2 regions of the Micromonospora cathayae genome follow, and region 2 is predicted to be linked to the other one. Evidence: predicted binding sites of a transcription regulator. Region 2 holds the regulator's gene; the other holds the start of a gene.

What was found. The regulator HrcA, encoded in region 2, represses chaperone genes, less so after heat shock. The targets are predictions, from matches to a motif close to GGTTNGCACNCTCNNNNNGAGNGTGCNAACC.
Positions count from the first base shown of each region.
Region 1: a site for HrcA is predicted at 2,180-2,210, ahead of groL (chaperonin GroEL). Genes of this name have one in related genera too.

Region 1 is NZ_CP118615.1:810,470-820,266, forward strand. Features, by position in the region: gene PVK37_RS03805 (histidine phosphatase family protein) at 1-150, opposite strand, end outside; gene groL (chaperonin GroEL) at 369-1,991, opposite strand; gene PVK37_RS03815 (cold-shock protein) at 3,165-3,368, opposite strand; gene PVK37_RS03820 (GNAT family N-acetyltransferase) at 3,595-4,185, shown strand; gene paaN (phenylacetic acid degradation protein PaaN) at 4,247-5,920, opposite strand; gene PVK37_RS03830 (hypothetical protein) at 6,119-6,724, shown strand; gene PVK37_RS03835 (GNAT family N-acetyltransferase) at 6,663-7,685, opposite strand; gene thrC (threonine synthase) at 7,997-9,283, opposite strand; SAM riboswitch class I at 9,295-9,430, opposite strand; gene PVK37_RS03845 (A24 family peptidase) at 9,577-9,797, shown strand, end outside.
Region 2 is NZ_CP118615.1:7,040,684-7,050,480, reverse strand. Features, by position in the region: gene PVK37_RS30985 (MFS transporter) at 1-52, shown strand, start outside; gene PVK37_RS30980 (hypothetical protein) at 30-815, opposite strand; gene PVK37_RS30975 (MOSC domain-containing protein) at 895-1,545, shown strand; gene PVK37_RS30970 (phytanoyl-CoA dioxygenase family protein) at 1,643-2,545, opposite strand; gene PVK37_RS30965 (hypothetical protein) at 2,805-3,668, opposite strand; gene PVK37_RS30960 (enoyl-CoA hydratase-related protein) at 3,792-4,583, opposite strand; gene hemW (radical SAM family heme chaperone HemW) at 4,603-5,826, shown strand; gene PVK37_RS30950 (DUF4870 domain-containing protein) at 5,885-6,835, opposite strand; gene hrcA (heat-inducible transcriptional repressor HrcA) at 7,082-8,104, shown strand; gene dnaJ (molecular chaperone DnaJ) at 8,178-9,317, shown strand; gene PVK37_RS30935 (16S rRNA (uracil(1498)-N(3))-methyltransferase) at 9,318-9,797, shown strand, end outside.

The sequences.
Region 1 (9,797 bases), 970 kb from region 2:
CACGATGCCGTCGCTCCGCCTGCGCCGACCGAGTTCGGCTGCCAGTGCCCGTCCCCTGGCGGACAACCGACCCGGCAGCCATCCGGTGGCAAGACCTCGCTCGTTGTCCTCGCTCCACGAGTGCGTCTCGAAGACGATCTCAGTCGGCATGAGGCGATGCTACTGACGACAGCTCCCCTGGGCTCGCCACCCGCTCGCGGCCGTCCGGACCGGTTCGCGCCCTCGACGGGCTGCGGGGCTGGGGCCGTTCCGGGGCCGGGAGCCGAACCGGGCTGCCCCGGTCCCGCCCCGGTCGCATCGGAGCCCGGGCAGCGGAAAGGGCGGGCCGCTGACGCGGCCCGCCCTTTCGGCGTGTGTCGGAACCGGACTCAGAAGTCCATGTCCCCGCCACCCGGGCCAGCCGGGGCGGCCGGGGTCTTCTCCGGCTTGTCGGCCACGACAGCCTCGGTGGTGAGGAAGAGCGCCGCGATCGACGAGGCGTTCTGCAGCGCCGACCGGGTCACCTTGGCCGGGTCGATGATGCCGGCGGCCAGCAGGTCCACGTACTCGCCGGTCGCGGCGTTGAGGCCGTGACCCGCGTCGAGGTTGCGGACCCGCTCCACGACGACGCCACCCTCGAGGCCGGCGTTGACGGCGATCTGACGCAGCGGGGCGTCCAGCGCGATCTTGACGATCTGCGCACCGGTCGCCTCGTCGCCGACCAGGTCGAGCTTGTCGAAGGCGGTCTTGCCGGCCTGCACCAGCGCGACGCCACCACCCGGGACGATGCCCTCCTCGACGGCGGCCTTCGCGTTGCGGACGGCGTCCTCGATGCGGTGCTTGCGCTCCTTCAGCTCGACCTCGGTGGCCGCGCCGACCTTGATCACCGCAACACCGCCGGCCAGCTTGGCCAGGCGCTCCTGCAGCTTCTCGCGGTCGTAGTCGGAGTCGCTCTTGTCGATCTCGGCCCGGATCTGGTTCACCCGGCCCTGGATCTGCTCGGCGTCACCGGCACCGTCGACGATGGTGGTCTCGTCCTTGGTCACCACGACCTTGCGGGCCCGGCCCAGCATGTCGACGCCGACGGCGTCCAGCTTGAGGCCGACCTCCTCGCTGATGACCTGGCCACCGGTGAGGATGGCGATGTCGCCCAGCATGGCCTTGCGGCGGTCACCGAAGCCCGGCGCCTTGACGGCGACCGACTTGAAGGTGCCCCGCACCTTGTTGACGACCAGGGTGGCCAGGGCCTCGCCCTCGATGTCCTCGGCGATGATCAGCAGCGGCTTGCCGCCCTGCATGACCTTCTCCAGGATCGGGAGCAGGTCCTTGACCGACGAGATCTTGCTGTTGACGATCAGGATGTACGGGTCGTCGAAGACGGCCTCCATACGCTCCGGGTCGGTCATGAAGTACGCGGAGATGTAGCCCTTGTCGAAGCGCATGCCCTCGGTGAGCTCCAGCTCCAGCCCGAAGGTGTTGCTCTCCTCGACGGTGATGACGCCTTCCTTGCCGACCTTGTCCATCGCCTCGGCGATGATCTCGCCGACGCTGCTGTCACCAGCCGAGATGGAGGCGGTGGAGGCGATCTGCTCCTTGGTCTCCACGTCCTTGGCGAGCTTCGACAGCTCCTCCGAGACGCTGGAGACGGCGGCCTCGATGCCCCGCTTCAGGGCCATCGGGTTGGCACCTGCGGCCACGTTGCGCAGACCCTCGCGGACGAGGGCCTGGGCCAGAACGGTCGCCGTCGTCGTGCCGTCGCCGGCCACGTCGTCGGTCTTCTTGGCGACCTCCTTGACCAGCTCGGCACCGATCTTCTCGTACGGGTCCTCGAGCTCGATCTCCTTGGCGATGCTCACACCATCGTTGGTGATGGTGGGGGCACCCCACTTCTTCTCGAGCACGACGTTACGGCCCTTGGGGCCGAGGGTCACCTTCACGGCGTCGGCGAGCTGGTTCATGCCCCGCTCGAGGCCCCGGCGGGCCTCCTCGTCGAACGCGATCATCTTGGCCATACGGCGTTGTCCTCCTGGACACTCACGGGCCACCCGAGTGTGTGTCCCGGATGGGCCGCCTGGTGTACGCACCTTGGGACGTCGCCACCTGGCGACGACGACGTCCGTCGGCCGGGCCGGATAGCCCGCGACGACCGGCCATGTGCCACGCCGCTCGCGCCGCGTGGCCGTGGCCCTACCGCCCCGACCATTGGCACTCACATCATGCGAGTGCCAATGACTTGTTTAGCACTCTCCCCTGCCGAGTGCAAGCACGATCGCTCTCCGCCCCCCTCTCCCGTCCCCGCCACCTCCACCCGGCGCTGACGGGAGCCGGAGCCGAAGGGGACGACGGGCCGAGTAGCACGGCCACGATCGGCCAAGCAGCGACGGGCCAAGCGGAACGACGAGCCGAGCGGAACGACAGGTAAGCAGCGACGGGCCAGGCAGCACAACCACGGACGGAAAGCGGCCTTCAGTACCAGGCGACCGGCCCGGCCGGGCGCAGAGGAGTGCGCCCCAGAGCCGGGCAAGAGGCTGGGCGAGGCGAGAGACCCGGGCGAGGCAAGAGGCCGGGGCGAGGCGAGAGACCCGGGCGAGGCAAAGACGCCCCGGGCAAGGCAGGAAGCCCAGGGCAAGGCGAGAGGCCCCGGGCGAGGTGAGAGGCGGACGCCGGGAATGGGTGAGAGGTCTCGGGGCCAGGCGACAGGCGACAGGCGACGCCGGACCGGCGGTCCAGTGTCGGGAGATGGCCAGCCAGAGTCCAGGGCACCCGACCCGGACGAGGGTGATCCACCCACGCACCCCAGGGTGCACACCGGGTCCGCCCGCCCGCCACGGCCAACGAGCCCAGAACCGGCAGGCGGACACAGACCAGCAGAGCCGGCTCAGAGCCGTCGGAGCAGACACAGAACCGGCAGGGCAGACGCCGCGCAGCAAACGTGCCGCGCTGGCCCGCTCCCTGCGGCCATCGGAGCAGACACAGAACCGGCAGGGCACAGGCCGTTGGCGGCATCGGCCGATGTCAGGCCCGTAACCCGTCGATCGCGGTTCGCCCGGCTCCGACGGTTCGGATCCGGGCGGACTCCACGTGGGCCGGTCGGGCACGGACGCCTCTGGCGTTCGTCACCGAACGACCCCGTCTGCTTCGGCGCGACGGCGTCGTCACCGCCCCGCCACCCCCGTGGTCGGCGCTCAGGCGATGACGCGCACCCGCTCGGCCTGCGGGCCCTTCTGCCCCTGAGCGATCTCGAACTCGACCCGCTGCCCGTCGTCCAGCGCCTTGTAGCCGTCCATCTCGATCGCGGAGAAGTGGACGAAGACGTCCTGCCCTCCGTCGACGGCGATGAAGCCGTAGCCCTTTTCGGCGTTGAACCACTTGACGGTGCCTTGCGCCACGGTGCACTTCCTCACTTCGCTGGGCGACACGCAACCCCCGACGCCAGCGGGCAGCCGGCATCGGAACAACCGTGTTTCACACCGGCCGGGAGCGGCCGATGTACGGTGACCGAAATCGCACGCTACACGAAGCGTGACCGCAGCGCACGACCCCAAAATGGGGCGTAACGGGCAGCTCTCGACCCGGGAGGGCATCGGCCAGCATCGCTGCGGTAGGCATTCGGACATGACGCAAAATCCGGCCAGGTCAGCCCCGGGCACCGCCACGGTCCGCCGGGTGCGTCCGGCCGACGCCGCCCGGGTCCGGGCACTGCGGCTGGAGATGCTCGCCGACGCGCCACTGGCCTTCCTGGAGACGCTCGCGGACGCCGCGGCCCGTCCGCACGCCGAGTACGCCGCGCGGATCGCGTACACCTCGCGTGGCTCGCACACGGCACAGTTCGTCGCCGAGCCACAGGACCATCCGGGAGACCATGCGGGAGACCACCCGGCAGGCGGCCGGGGAGACCGGCGGGGACACCGACTGGTCGGCCACGCGGGCGGCGTCGCCGCAGCTGACGAGCCGGACGTGACCGTGGTGTTCGCGGTCTACGTCACGCCGACCTGGCGCGGCACCGGGCTGCTGGCGGACCTGGTCGACGGCGTCGGGGCCTGGTCCCGCGCGTGCGGTCGGCCGCAGCTGATGCTGGAGGTGGTGGTCGGCAACGACCGGGCGTACCGGGCGTACCGGCGGCTGGGCTTCACCGACACCGGGATACGTGTCCCGCACCCCACGATCCCGGCGCTGTGGGAACTCCAGATGCGCCGGGCGGCCTGACCGGTCGGGACGCCGGGTGGGGGCCCTTCGCGGACCCGGGAAGGACCCCCACGGTGCCCGGTCAGGCGGGGCGGCGGCTCTGGACGATCCGGAACCGGTTGGCGACGTACGCGCCGTCGGTGAGGGCGGCGTTGGCGGCCGGGTTGGCTCCGCTGCCGTGGAAGTCGGAGTAGGCCGCCGACTGGTTGACGAAGACGCCGCCGGTCAGGTTGGCGGACAGGTGCACACCGGCATCGACGGCCGCCGCCTCGGCCGCGTCCAGCACCGCCTCGTCGGTGGAGTAGACCGCGGCGGTCAGCGCGCCCTTCTGGCCGACCGTGGTACGCAGGATCTCCAGGCTCCGCGCCGTCGACCCGGTGGCGATGACGAAGGAGATCGGCCCGAACCACTCCTTGCCGTAGGTCGCGGTGGCGTCCGCGTCCAGCTTGACGATGGTCGGCGTACGGACCACCGCGTCGGGGTGCGCCGGGTGTTCCAGCGGACGCGACTCCAGTACGACGTCACCGAGCTTGCCGGCCTCGTCCAGCCGGTCCAGCACCCCGTCGTTGACGATCGCGCCGGTCAGCTCGACGGCGCGGGCCGGGTCGGCGGTGAGCTTGCCGACCGCCGCGGCGATGCCCGCCGCGACCTCGTCGAAGCTCTTGTGCCCCTGGTCGGTGTCGATCCCGTCGGCGGGGATGAGGATGTTCTGCGAGGTGGTGCACATCTGGCCGCTGTAGAGGGTCAGCGTGAACCCGAGGTTGCGGCACATGCCGGCGAAGTCGTCGGTGGAGTCGATGACGACCGTGTTCAGCCCGGCCTTCTCGGTGTAGACCGCCGCCTGCCGGGCGTGCCGCTCCAGCCAGTCGCCGTACTCGGTGGAGCCGGTGAAGTCGACGATCTTCACGCCGGGGTGCAGGGCCAGGTCGGAGGCGAGCTTCTCGCCGGGGGTCTCGGCGGCCAGCAGGACCAGGTTCGGGTCGAAACCGGCCTCGGCGAGCACCTCCCGGGCCACCTTGACGGTGATCGCCAGCGGCAGCACCGCACGCGGGTGCGGCTTCACGATCACCGGGTTGCCGGTGACCAGCGAGGCGAACAGCCCGGGGTACGAGTTCCAGGTCGGGAAGGTGTTGCAGCCGATCACCAGGGCGACGCCCCGGGGCACCACGTGGAAGGTCTTGGTCATCCGCAGCGGCTCGCCCTTGCCGACCGGCTTCTCCCACCGGGCCGTCCCCGGGTGCCGGGTCATCTCGGCGTACGCGTACGCGACCGCCTCCAGCGCCCGGTCCAGCGCGTGCGCGCCGCCGGCCTGGAACGCCATCACGAACGCCTGCCCGCTGGTGTACTGCACCGCGTTCGCCAGCTCGAAGATGCGCCGGTGCAGCCGGGCCAGGATCTCCAGGCAGACTCCGGTACGCGCCTGCGGGCCGGCGTCCCGCCAGCCGGGCAGGGCGGCGGAGGCGGCGGCCACCAGTTCGTCGGCGCTGGCGTGCGGGTAGCGCACGTCCAGGGGCACCCCGAACGGGCTCGCCTCGGTGGCGACCCGGTCGCCGGTGCCCGGCTGGTCGAGGGGGAAGTCCGCGCCGAGGTACGCCTCGAAGGCGGCCCGGCCGTCGGCGGCGGCGGTCTCGCCGTACACCCGAGGGCTCGGGGATTCGGGGTAGGCGGACCAGTACCCGCGCTCCGTGATCGCGGTCAGCGCCCGGGCGAGGGTGTCGGCGTGCGTGGCGTACAGGGGATGCGGGGTCTCCGTCATGCCCGCCATCATGCCGCAGCCCCGGACCGGCCGGTAGGAGCCGTTGGTCGGGTGGCCGGGGGCGGTGGTCCGGCGCATCCTTGACCGGTGCGGCGGGAGCGACACGACAGGGGACGGCGACCGACCGGGGAACAGCGGTCGGCAGAGGAACGGCGACCGGCAGAGGAACGGCGACCGGCAGAGGAACGGCGACCGGCGGTGGGCGGTCACGCGACGGGGGACGGCCTGCGGCAGCGGGCGCGGACCACGGCCACCTGGCTCAACGGCACCACGGTGGTGGGCCTGGCGCTGGCGGTGCTGGCCCGGACCACCCGGCGGCGTACGCCGGACGGGTTGATCGTCGCCGGACGGTACCGGTTGCCGGTGCCCCGGCAGCAGTGCTTCACGGTCGGTTCGGTGGTGCTGACCCGCCGGCCGCCCGAGTGGCTGCTGCACCCGGCACGGGCCGACCTGCTCGGACACGAACGGCGGCACGCCGGCCAGTACGCCTGGCTCGGCCCGCTGTTCTGGCCGGCGTACTGGCTGGCCTGCGCCTGGTCGGTCGCGTTGACCGGCGGGTACGGCGGCAGGAACGTGTTCGAGCGGCGGGCCGGCCTGGCCGCCGGCGGATATCCCGAGCCGGCCCTGCGCCCGTGGCTGGCGGCCCTGCGGACCCGCCGGCCCGGCGGCGACCAGCGGGCCGCTGGCAGCCAGCGGGTCGACGGCTGTCACCAGGCCGGCGGTGCCGCGCTGGCGGCGGTGGTCAGAAGTCGAGCTGCCACTCCATCCAGGCGTCGACGGCCCGGAAGCCCATCTGCTCGTTGACCGCGATCATGTAGGAGTTGCTGGCCGCGTTCCAGGTGTCGATCACCCGGAGCTGGGGCTCGTGGGCCAGCGCGTACCGCAGGTTCTCGATCTTGCAGAGCAGGCCGAGCCGGTGGCCCCGGTGCTCGGGGTCGACGATGGTGATCTGCTGGAAGGACTGCCACGGGAGTTCGGTGGGGTGCAGGTCGAGCATCGTCCAGGCGACCACCCGGCCGGTCGCCTCGTGCAGGACGCCGTGGTGGTAGGCGCGTCGCCCCCGGGCCGCCAGGACCCGTTCGGTGCCCCGGATGCGCTCGGCGTCGACCCGGTCCGGCTCCATGGTGAGGTCACCGAGAGGCGCGTCCAGGATGAGCCGGCTGTCGAGGTAGGCGACGTCGTCGAGGTACTCCTCCGGCGTGGTCTCCTGCCAGCAGACCGTGCGGTAACCGGCCGCCCGGTTGCAGGCGTCGGCCACCAGGGCGTCCAGGGCGGCGTGGTCGAGGTTGGCGATCTCCAACCGGCGGCGGACCTCGGGCAGGGCCGGTTTGGCACCGACCGTGGCCGCGAACCCACGGCCGTGGTCCGGCCGGTACACGCCCCCGGGCAGCGGGCCGACGGTCGGCCCGATCAACCGTTTACGGCCCAGCTCACGCAGCGTCCGGATGGCGTACTCGAGCAGCGCCCGGCCGAAACCCCGGCGCCGGTACGCCGGGTGCACCACCAGTTCGACACCGGCGTTGTCCGGATTCTCCAGGTGGGACATCCGTAGTTCCAGGTATCCGACGGGTACACCGTCGAGCGTCGCCAGGGCGGACCGCTGTTCCCGGCCCGGCATCGGGTGTCGGAGCAGGGCCGCGAACTGTACGTGGGTACGCGGCGCGAAGTCGGGTACGTCGACCATGCGGGCGGGTTCGGTCACCTGGAGGGCCGCGTCGATCGCGGCCGGATCGGACGGGTCGAGGGGCGCGATCACGAGGCTCATGCCGACGAGGGTGCGGGACCGACAGCAAACGGGCCAGCGATTTTCATCGCCGGCCCGGGAAGCTTGGTCGGGAGGGACGATCGCACAACGCCTCCGGCGTTGGGTCGTAAGGCTTGAAAAGTCTCCGGCGAACGCCCTCCCGCACGAAGCATCTTGCGCCCGTCCGGTTGCTGCCGTCAAGTCCTCGGCGGGGGGTTTTTCGTACCGTGGGCGAACGGTCGGTTACCCGACGGATCGACCCGATCCCCCGTTCGGGCGAGTCGACACGCCCGACCGGCCAGTCACCCGGACTCCGGCAGGACGATACCGGGTCAGCCGAGCAGACCGGCGTCCCGGGCGGCCCGCAGCGACGGCCGGATCCGGTGGGTCGGCCCGACCTGGCCGGCGACCGCGTCGATGGTCTTGAGCCCCTCGCCGGTGTTGAAGACCACCGTCTCGGCGGCCGGGTCGAGCCGACCGGAGGCGACCAGCTTGCGCAGGACCGCCACGGTCACCCCACCCGCCGTCTCGGCGAACACCCCGGTGGTGCGGGCCAGCAGCCGGATACCGTCACGGATCTCGTCGTCGTCGGCGTACTCCATCCAGCCACCGGTACGGCGTACCGCCTCCAGGGCATAGAGCCCGGCCGCCGGGTCGCCGATGTTCAGCGACTTGGCGATGCCGGTCGGCTTGACCGGGGTGATGGTGTCGGAGTCGGCGTGCAGGGCGGTGGCGATCGGGTTACAGCCGGCCGACTGCGCGCCGAACACCTTCCAGCCGCCGGCCGGGGCCTCGACCAGGCCGATCTCCACCAGCTCGCTGAACGCCTTGTCGACCTTGGTGAGCAGTTCACCGCTGGCCATCGGGATGACCACCTGGGCCGGGATCCGCCAACCGAGCTGCTCGGCGACCTCGTACCCGAGGGTCTTGGAGCCCTCGGCGTAGTAGGGGCGGACGTTGACGTTGACGAAGGCGGTGTCCTCGAACTCGTCGGTCTCGACCAGCTCACCGCAGAGCCGGTTCACGTCGTCGTACGAGCCGTCGATGGCGACCAGCTCGCCGCCGTACACGGCGGTGGTGACCACCTTGCCCTGCTCCAGGTCGCTGGGGATGAAGACCACCGAGGGCACCCCGGCGCGGGCGGCGTGCGCGGCCACCGAGTTGGCGAGGTTGCCGGTCGAGGCGCAGGCGAAGCGGGTGAAGCCGAGCGCACGGGCGGCGGTCAGCGCCACCGACACGACCCGGTCCTTGAACGAGTGGGTCGGGTTGGCGCTGTCGTCCTTGACCCAGAGCGGGGCGGTGATGCCCAGCTCGGCGGCGAGGTTGCCGGCGGCGACCAGCGGGGTCAGTCCCGGGTCGAGGGTGACCCGGGTGGCCGGGTCCTGGCCGGCGGGCAGCAGGGCGGCGTACCGCCAGAGGTTCTGCGGGCCGGCCTCGATCTGCTCGCGGGTGACCCGGGCCAGCGCGGCGGTGTCGTAGTCGACCTCCAGCGGGCCGAAACACTCGTAGCAGGCGTGTTGGGCGGCCAGCGGGTACCGGGCGGAACAGGCGCGACAGACCAGGGCGCGGGCGGGGCTGGTGGTGGTGTCGATGCCGGGGGCGACGGTCGTCGACGTCATGTCGAGGAGTCCTCTCATCTTTCCCCGCATCGCACCGTGCGGCGGGGACGGATTTGGCACCTGCCCCGCTCGGCGCTCAGCTCTGAGCACGCGGGGTGGTTGCCGGGGCGTCGTCGGGCCGTATCCCTCAGCCCCTCTGGATGAGGTATGCAGTTGTACGGCCGAGTCTACGAGCGCGCCCGGCTCCTGCCGAGCCCTCTTCCCACGGTGTGAGCCAGCCCGCACCGTCCGCTCAAAACGATCATGACGTCGCCGGCCTCCGGCGCGCCGCCGATGGCGATAGGGTGCGGCGCATGTCGGCGGTGGTGGTCGGGGCGGCGGCGCTGGGGTGTGCGGTGGCGGGCGCGTTCGTGCCGACGGTCGCGTACCGGTTGGCGGTGCCGTACGGCGAACCGGCACGCCGGGAGTGCACGGAGTGTGGCACCCCGTTGGCACCGGGCCTGCGGGGCTGGACGGCCGGCCCTGACTGCGGGCACCGGACGTCGGTCTCCCGCTGGCTGACCGCCCCGGTGGC
Region 2 (9,797 bases):
GCCGGGTGGGCCGGGCGGGCCGACGAGGGTCAGCAGAACCGCTCGACCGTGACCGGGACCAGGCCCTGCCGGCGCAACGACGTGGTCAGCTCACGCAGCACCGGTCGTACCGTCCCGTCCCGGCCGGTCGCCAGGTCCACGGTCACGTCCAGGCAGTACGCCCCGACCGAGCCGATCCGGCGCAGCTCCCACCGGAACGTGTCGGCCCCGACCCGCCGGTGGGCGGTGCCGAGCACCCCCGTCGACCGGGTGGCGGCCGGCCGGACCATCCGCCACTCGTCCGCCAGCCGGGCCAGGCCGTCCGGGGTCAACTCGTGGGCGAACAGCACCCGGTACGTCCGGGTGGCCTGACCGCCGGGGGCGACCGGGGTCGGGTTCAGCACCAGCGGCGGGGCCACCCTCCGGGGCTCGCCCTCGGCCAGCCGGCCGCGCAGGGTGTCCTCGTCCGGCAACGTGCCCCCGCCGAGCCGGTGGTAGACGGCCGCGACGTCGGGGCGGGCCGCGCCGACCACCCGGCCGCGTAGCGCCGGGTCGGTCCGTAGCCGGCGGCTCAGGTCCGGTGCCGTCCACCAGCCCACCTCACCCGGCGTCCAGGCGGCGCTGTCGATCCGGCGGACCGTGTGGTCCGCGTCGAACCGGAACTCCTCGACCACGATCCCCTCGACCGGACCGCCGTACCCGTTCCACCCGGCGTCCGGCTGCCGGGGACACACCAGGTAGTAGTCCAGCTCTGGCACCGGCCCGGCGGCGGGCCGTGGCGTCGGCCGGGGCCGTCGGACGGGCACCGGCCCGGGACCGGTACGGGAGGTGGTCACCCCGGCATTGTCGACTCCCCGGAGTGGACCTCGGGGACGACTCGCCGACCGGCGGACGCCCGCCCGTAGGCTGGCGCGCATGACGGGCAGGTTGGTGTCGGTGAACGTCGGTGTGGTGACCGAGGCGGAGTGGGCCGGCGACGCGAGTGGACGCAGCGGGATCGACAAGCGGCCGGTGGCCGGCCGGGTGCCGGTCCGGGCGACCGGGGTGACCGGTGACTTCATCGCGGAACGGGCCCACCACGGCGGCCCCGACCAGGCGGTGTACGCCTACGCGCGGGAGGACGCCGACCGGTGGGCGGCCGAACTCGGCCGGGCCGTGCCGCCGGGGAGCTTCGGCGAGAACCTCAGCACGTTCGGCGTGGACGTGACCGGCGCGGTCATCGGCGAGGAGTGGGCGGTCGGGTCCGCGCTGCTCCAGGTCACCAAGCCGCGTACGCCCTGCCGGACGTTCGCCGGTTTCTGGGGCGTACCGGACCTGATCAAGCGGTTCACCGAGCGGGCGCTGCCCGGGGCGTACCTGCGGGTGCTCCGGGCGGGTGAGGTCGGCGTGGGGGACCCGGTCGAGGTGGTGAGCCGGCCCGCGCACGGGGTCACCGTCGGTGAGGTGTTCCGGGCCCTGAACCGGGAACCGGAGCTGCTGCCCCGCCTGCTCGACGTACCCGACCTGCCCGAACCCGTCCGGGACAAGGCCCGTCGCCGACTGGTCGCCGGAGTCGGGCCGGCCTGACCACGGCACCGGCCGCGCGACGCGGGCGTCGGGCCGGGGTCCGCCGGGGCACCCTGTCGCCCGGCACGCGGCGACAGGGTGGCCTGCGACGGACGGCTCAGCGGAGCCAGGGGATGTTGCGGTTGAGCAGGCCGCGCTCCTTGAGTTCCTTGCGGAGCGGGATCTCGTCGTCGATGTACCCGTTCCAGTTGATGCCCCAGTAGTTCGCGGTGTGGGTGCCCTCACCGCAGAGCTGGCGCTGTACCGGCGTGCGGTTGGCCCACCACTCGCCGTCCTTGTCGATGTGCAGCTCGTCCAGCGGACGGATCCACCGGTAGGTGTAGCCGACGAAGAGCATCTTCCGGGTGATGGTCGACAGGTTCGTCGACCGGGAGTGCCACTGGCGGCGGTCGAAGATGAAGGCGTCACCCGGGTTGGCGGTGATCTCCACCGTGCCCTCCGGGTCCGGGTTGTGCACGGTCAGGTCGTCCGGGCGGGGCAGTGAGTTCCACAGGTGGCTGCCCGGGATGACCTTGGTCGCGCCGCGACCGTGCTCGGACAGGTCGGAGAGCACGTAGGCGACCTTGAGCGAGAACATCGGCCGGGGCAGGTTCGGGTCCATCGTCTCCGGGTCGGAGTTCTGCCGGTACCCGTCCTGGTGCCAACCCCAGTACGGCTTCTCCGGCTCCGCCGCCGGCGGGGTGACGTCGAGGTGGTTGTGGTGGGTGTAGATGTTCCAGCCGGCCAGCCCCCACATGTACGGGAAGGCGATCGGGTGGGTGAGCAGGTCGCCGAAGAGTTCGTCCCGCTCGAGGAAGCCCAGCAGGTGCAGGGTTCCGTCCTTGGTGGTGTTGCCCTTGGCCTTCTCCTCGGCGTAGACCCGGTCGACCGCCTCCTCGAGCGCGGCCCGGTGGTCCTCGGTCAGTACGTTGCGCAGCAGCAGGAAGCCCTGCTCGTGGAACTCCTTGCGATCGACATCGCTGATCGGCTCGTAGCCGGTACGGCCTCCGTAGTCGAACACGCCGTCCACCCTCCCCATGAGGAACCCGTCATTTCTGGCACAGACGGCCGATGGTAACGCGGTGCCGCGAGGCGGTGCGTCCGACACCCGACCCACCGGACCCTGGCCCGACGGTGGACGGCACCCCGGCTGGCCGGCGGTCCGGCACGACGGAAGAACCGCAGGTCAGCGGAGATTCACCAGGGACGAAGCCCCGGCCCATGCCGCGCCGGCGGCTCCGGCTCACGCCTCGACCCAGCGCCGCGCCGGCAGCTCCGGCTCACGCCTCGGCGAAGACCTCGGCGACCACCTTCGTGTCGTGCCGTCCCTTGTCGGAGACCTTCGACCAGGTTCCCGCGTCGGCGGTCCACTCCAGGTCGGCGAACCGGACCCGCTTGACCCCGTGGTCCTGGGCGTGCGACACCAGCCAGTGCGCGTACCGCCAGCCGTCGCGGGGGTCGGCGGCCGGGACGGAGAGCCCGGTCAGCTCGGCCAGACCGCCGGCGGCGGGCAGGCCCCAGTCGAGGGCGAGGCCCTCAGTCAGCGCCGCGGCGGCGGCGTCGCCGCGCATGGCCGGGGTACGCCCGACCGAGCAGGCGACCGCGGCGGTGGCGTCGCCGAGCAGCGCCCGGGTGAGCACCTCGGACTCGTCGGCCCACTTCTGGTACGCCTCGGGGAAGGCCGACCGCTGGACGGCCTGGGCGGCGTCGGTGACCCGCATCTTCTCCCAGCCGCGCACCTTCTTCAGCCCGGCGTAGAACTTGTTGGCGGCGTAGCGCGGGTCGCTGATCTGCTCCGGGGTGCCCCAGCCCTGGCTGGGGCGCTGTTGGAACAGCCCGATCGAGTCCCGGTCGCCGTCGGGCAGGTTCTCCAGCCCGGACTCCTGGAACGCGGTGGCGAGGGCGACGACCACGGCCCGCTCGGGCATGTTCCGCTGGATGCCGATGGCCGCGATGGTGGCGGCGTGCGCCATCTGCTCGGCGTTGAGGCGTACCTGCCCGTCGGCCTGGACGGTGCAGCTCCGGCTCGCCATCGGCAGCCGGAGCTGGCCGCCGAGGTTCCGGACGACGAGATAGATCCCGAGACTGGCGACGACGGCCAGAACGAGGCCGGTTGCCACGATTGCCCGAGTTCGCACCCACACCCCCTGAACAGCAGTCAGCCAAGCGTACGTCCCCGCTGCCAGCACTCCGGGCCGCTGACCGCTTACACCAACTAGGTGCCGTGTCTGGGCTTTTGCCGGGAATGTCGACAGGATGGTCCCTGTCTACCCCGCGTCGAGCGCGCTCACCCATCGGGCCGGCCGCTTCTCGCGGAAGGCGAGCACGCCCTCGCGTCCCTCCGCGGAGAGGAAGTACCCGGTCGACAGGTCGGCCAGCGCCGCCACCTCCCCGCGCAGGTCCGCCCCGGCCGGCCGGCGCAGCAGCTCCTTCGCCCCGGCCAGCGCACCCGGAGCGCCCTGGACCAGCGCCGCGCAGTAGCCGGCCACCGCGTCGTCCAGCTCGGCGGCGGGCACCGCCGCCGTCACCAGGCCCACCTCGGCGGCCCGCCGACCGTCGAAGGTCGCCCCGGTCAGGTACAGCTCGGCCGCCGCGCGGGGGGCCAGCCGGGGCAGCACGGTCGCCGAGATCACCGCCGGGATCACCCCGATCCGCACCTCGGTGAACGCGAACGTCGCCTCCTGCGCGCAGACCGCCAGGTCGGCCGCCGCGATCAGGCCCAGCCCACCGGCCCGCGCCGGCCCGGCCACCCGCGCCACCACCGGCTTCGGGCACTCCCAGACCGCCGCCAGCACGTCGCCGAGCTTCCCGGCCGGCACGCTCCCGCTGGCGTACGCGGCGGCGGTCTCCTTCAGGTCCGCCCCGGAGCAGAAGACCGGGCCGGTGTGGTCGAGCACCACCACCCGCACCGTGTCGTCGGCCACCGCCGCCGCGAGGCCGTCGAGCAGCTCGGTCATCAGGGGCGTGGAGAGCGCGTTGCGGTTGTGCGGGCTGTCCAGGGTGAGCGTGGTCACCCCACGGTCCGTCGACACCCGCACCAGCGCGTCGGGAGAGGTCATGCCGGGCAGACTAGTGGCCATGCCCGGAGTCCTTCCAGAAGGCGAACCCGTCCCGACCGACGGCTCGCTGCCGCCGACCGCCCGACGCGCGGTCGGCGCCCGTGGGTTCGGGGTGTACGTCCACGTGCCCTTCTGCGCCAGCCGCTGCGGCTACTGCGACTTCAACACGTACACCGCCAGCGAACTCGGCGGCGGGGCCAGCCGGGAGACGTACGCGGACACCGTGCTGGCCGAGCTGCGGCTGGCCGCCCGGGTCCTCGGCGACACCCCGCCACCGCGCGTCGACACCGTCTTCGTCGGCGGCGGCACGCCCACCCTGCTGCCCGCCGACGACCTGGCCCGCATCCTGGACGCCGTCGACCGCACCTGGGGGCTGGCCGCCGACGCCGAGGTGACCACCGAGGCCAACCCGGAGTCGGTCACCCCGGCCTCGCTCAAGACGCTGCGGGCCGCCGGCTACACCCGTATCTCGCTGGGCATGCAGTCCGCCGCGCCGGGCGTGCTCGCCGTGCTGGACCGCACCCACTCCGCCGGCCGGGCCACCGCCGCCGCGGTCGAGGCCCGCGACGCCGGTTTCGACCACGTCAACCTCGATCTGATCTACGGTACGCCGGGGGAGCGGGCCGAGGACTTCGCCGCCTCGCTCGACCAGGTGGTCGCCGCCGGGGCGGACCACGTCAGCGCGTACGCCCTGATCGTGGAGGAGGGCACCCGGCTGGCCGCCCGGATGCGGCGGGGCGAGCTGCCGTACCCCTCGGACGACGTGGCGGCGGACCGCTACCTGGCCGCCGAGGCCGCCCTCGACGCGGCCGGTTTCTCCTGGTACGAGGTCTCCAACTGGGCCCGGACGCCGCAGGCGCGCTGCCGGCACAACCTGCTCTACTGGGCCGGCGGCGACTGGTGGGGCCTCGGCCCGGGGGCGCACAGCCACGTCGGCGGGGTACGCTGGTGGAACGTCAAGCACCCCGGCGGGTACGCGGCGAGGCTGGCCGCGGGGGAGTCACCCGGCCTGGCCCGGGAGGTCCTCACCGCCGACGAGGCGCACATGGAGGACGTGATGCTGCGGCTGCGGCTCGCCAGCGGGCTGCCGTTGACCGTGCTGGACCCGGCCGGGCGGGCCGGCGCGGACCGGGCGCGGGCCGCCGGCCTGCTCGACGGGGCGGCGTACGCGCAGGGCCGGGCCGTGCTGACCCTGCGCGGCCGGCTGCTCGCCGACGCCGTGGTCCGCGACCTGCTGCCGTGACGGCGGACCGGCCGCCCCCGGTCGGGTGCCGGACGTGCCGGACCCGACCGGGAGGCGCTCACCGTACGAAGGTCCGGCTCGCCGGGTAGCGGTAGAGCAGGTCCTGGTTCGCCTTGAGGGCGGCCACGATGCCCAGCACGATCGGCACCAGGGCGAGCAGCAGCGGGATGAAGAAGAGCAGACCGCAGGTGATCGCGGTGAGCAGCCAGCCGACCAGGATGGCGATCGCCCAGGTGATCTGGAAGTTCAGCGCGGCCACCGCGTGCGCCCGTACCGCCGGGGACTGCTGACCCCGGACCATCAGCACGATCAGCGGGCCGACCCAGCCGAAGAGGCTGCCGCCGACCACCACGCCGATCGGCCCGCCGACGTGGGCGAGGGTCGCCCACAGCCGGTCGTCGCCGCTGGTCGCGCCACTCGCGGCCGGCCCGCCGGCGGGCGGGTACCCGGCACCGGGCGGCGGCTGGCCCCCGGGCGGCGGGTAACCCCCGGGCGCGGTGCCCGGCGGCGGGTAGCCCGGGTCGCCGGTGGGCGGCTGCCCGGCGGCGAAGTGCCCACCGGACGTCGGGTGGTCGGCCGGCACGCCGTACCCCGGCGCGGGCGGTTCCGTGCCGTAGCCCGGGGCGGGCGGCTCGTAGGAGGGTGCCCCGTAGCTCTGGGTCGGCGGCTCGTAGGAGGGTGCCCCGTAGTTCTGGGTCGGCGGCTCGTAGCTCGGCGCGCCGTAGTTCTGGGTCGGCGGTTCCTGGCCCGGCGCGCCGTAGCTCTGCGTCGGCGGCTCGTAGGACGGGGCCTCGTGGGGCCGGGTGGGCGGCTCGTAGGAGGGCGCCGGCCAGCCGTCGGACGGCGGGGAGCCGCCGGGCGGGGGATACCCGGACGCCCCTGGCGCGCCGGACAGTGGTGCGGTGGGTTCCGCGGGCGTCGACGGGGACCCGGGCGCGAGCGGGACGGTCGGCTCCGGCGGGTAGCCGCCGGAGTCGCCCGCTCCGGGCGGGCGAGGCGGTTCAGTCATGCAGGTCACGGTAGGGGCATCCGGCAAGTCGTACCAGCGGGACACCGGTCGGGTCCACCGGCCGATCGGCCACCACGGCGGCGCGGTGCGCGGCACAGGTCGACACCGATCATCGCGTTCCCGGGGGGCACCGACGTAGACTGGCACTCGCTACAGTCGAGTGCCAGGGCCACGGTCCAGGTCAGGTCCGCCGTGCGTGGCGGAGCCGGACCGGGCGTGGACCGGCACGCGTGGGAGGTGGGGAGAGTGGGTCTCGACGACCGCAAGCTCGCCGTGCTGCGCGCGATCGTCGAGGACTACGTCGCGACCCAGGAGCCGGTCGGCAGCAAGGCGCTGGTCGAGCGGCACCAGCTCGGCGTGTCCCCGGCCACCGTCCGCAACGACATGGCCGTGCTGGAGGAGGAGGGCTACATCCGCCAGCCGCACACCAGCGCCGGCCGGGTGCCCACCGACCGGGGCTACCGGCTCTTCGTCGACCGGCTCTCCCGGGTCAAGCCACTCAGCCCGGCCGAGCGGCGGGCCATCGAGCGCTTCCTGGTCGGCGCGGTCGACCTGGACGACGTCGTGCACCGTACGGTCCGGCTGCTCGCGCAGCTCACCCGCCAGGTCGCGGTGGTGCAGTACCCGTCGCTGGCCCGCTCCTCGGTGCGGCACCTGGAGCTGGTGCCGATCTCCACCACCCGGTTGATGCTGGTCATGATCGCCGACACCGGCCGGGTCGAGCAGCGGCTGGTCGAACTGCCCGCCCCGGTCCCCGTCGAGGACGTCACCGACCTGCGTCGGCTGGTCAACGAGAAGCTCGTCGGCACCCGGCTCTCGGACACCCCGCCGCTGGTACAGGCGCTGGTCGAGGAGATCCGGCCCGGCTTGCGGCCGGCGATGACCACGCTCTCCACGGTGCTGCTGGAGACGCTGGTCGAGCGGCACGAGGAGCGGATCGCGCTGGCCGGCACGGCCAACCTCACCCGGGGCGGCCTGCTGGACTTCCAGGGTTCGCTGCGGCCGATCCTGGAGGCGCTCGAGGAGGAGGTGGTCCTGCTCAAGCTGATCGGCGAGGTCGAGCCGAGCGCGACGCGGATCCGCATCGGCGACGAGAACGAGATCGACAACCTTCGGGGTGCCTCGGTGGTGAGCACGGGCTACGGTCCGGGTGCCACCATCGTCGGTGGGCTGGGCGTGCTCGGGCCGACCCGGATGGACTACCCCGGCACCATCGCCACGGTACGCGCCGTGGCACGCTACGTGGGCGAGCTGCTGGCCCAGAACTGACCAGTCAGGGGCCGACGGCCGACCCGGCCGACGACCGGCGCAACGCGAGACGAACATGAGGACACGGAACGCAGTGGCCAGGGACTACTACGGCATTCTCGGTGTCAGCCGGGACGCCTCCGACGACGAGATCAAGCGCGCCTACCGCAAGTTGGCGCGGCAGTTCCACCCGGACGTGAATCCGGACCCGGAGGCCCAGGAGAAGTTCAAGGACATCAACGCCGCGTACGAGGTCCTCTCGGACGACCGGAAGCGGCAGATCGTCGACCTGGGTGGGGACCCGCTCGCCCCGGGCGGCGGCGGGGCCGGCGCGGGCGGCCCCGGCGGGGCCGGGCCGTTCGTCGGCTTCCAGGACATCATGGACGCCTTCTTCGGCGGGGCCGCCGGGTCGCGCGGGCCACGTCCGCGTACCCGACCGGGAGCCGACGCGATCCTCCGGCTGGAACTGGACCTGCACGAGACCGCGTTCGGCGTCGAAGCGCCGATCACCGTCGACACCGCCGTGCTCTGCACCACCTGCTCCGGGGCCGGCACCGCCGCCGGCACCCACCTCGCCACCTGCGAGGCGTGCGGCGGGCGGGGCGAGGTGCAGTCGGTGCAGCGCACCTTCCTCGGCCAGGTCGTCTCGGCCCGGCCGTGCACGGTCTGCCAGGGGTACGGCACCACCATCCCGCACCCCTGCCCGACCTGTGCCGGGGACGGCCGGGTGCGTACCCGCCGCTCGCTCACCGTCAAGATCCCCGCCGGGGTGGAGGACGGCATGCGGATCCGGCTGGCCCAGCAGGGCGAGGTGGGCCCCGGTGGCGGCACCGCCGGCGACCTGTACGTCGAGATCCACGAGCGCCCGCACGACGTGTACTCCCGCAAGGGCGACGACCTGCACTGCCGGGTCACCGTGCCGATGACGGCGGCGGCGCTCGGCACCCGGCTGACCATCAAGACGCTGGACAGCGAGGAGCCCGTCGACGTCAAACCGGGCACCCAGCCGGGCAGCACGCTGCGGCTGCGCGCCCGGGGCGTACCGCACCTGCGCGGCACCGGCCGGGGCGACCTCTACGTCCACCTGGACGTGCGGACCCCGACCAAGCTCGACGCCGAGCAGGAGCGGATGCTGCGCGAGTTCGCCAAGACCCGCGGTGAGGAGGTCGCCGAGCTGAGCAAGCAGGGCGGCTTCTTCTCCCGGATGCGCGACGCGTTCAACGGGCACGCCTGAGTGTCGGCGCCGCTGTTCCTGGTCGAGGCGCTGCCCACCGCCGACACGCTCACCCTGGACGGCCCGGAGGGCCACCACGCGGCCACCGTGCAGCGGCTACGGGTCGGCGAGGAACTGCTGCTCGGTGACGGCCGGGGCGGCACCGCCGCCGCCGTGGTCACCGCCGTCGGCCGGGGCACCCTGGACGTCAGGATCACCTCCCGGGGGTACGTCGACGCGTCCGTGCCCCGGCTGGTGGTGGTGCAGGGCATCGCCAAGGGCGACCGGGGCGAGCTGGCCGTGCAGGCGATGACCGAGGTCGGCGTGGACGAGATCGTGCCCTGGGCGGCGTCCCGTTCGGTGTCGCAGTGGCGCGGCGAGCGGGGCGTACGGGCCCGGGAGAAGTGGGCCGCGACCGCCCGGGAGGCGGCCAAGCAGGCCCGCCGGGCCTGGCTGCCGGTGGTGGCCGGGGCCCCGGACGAGTCCACCGCCACGGTGGCC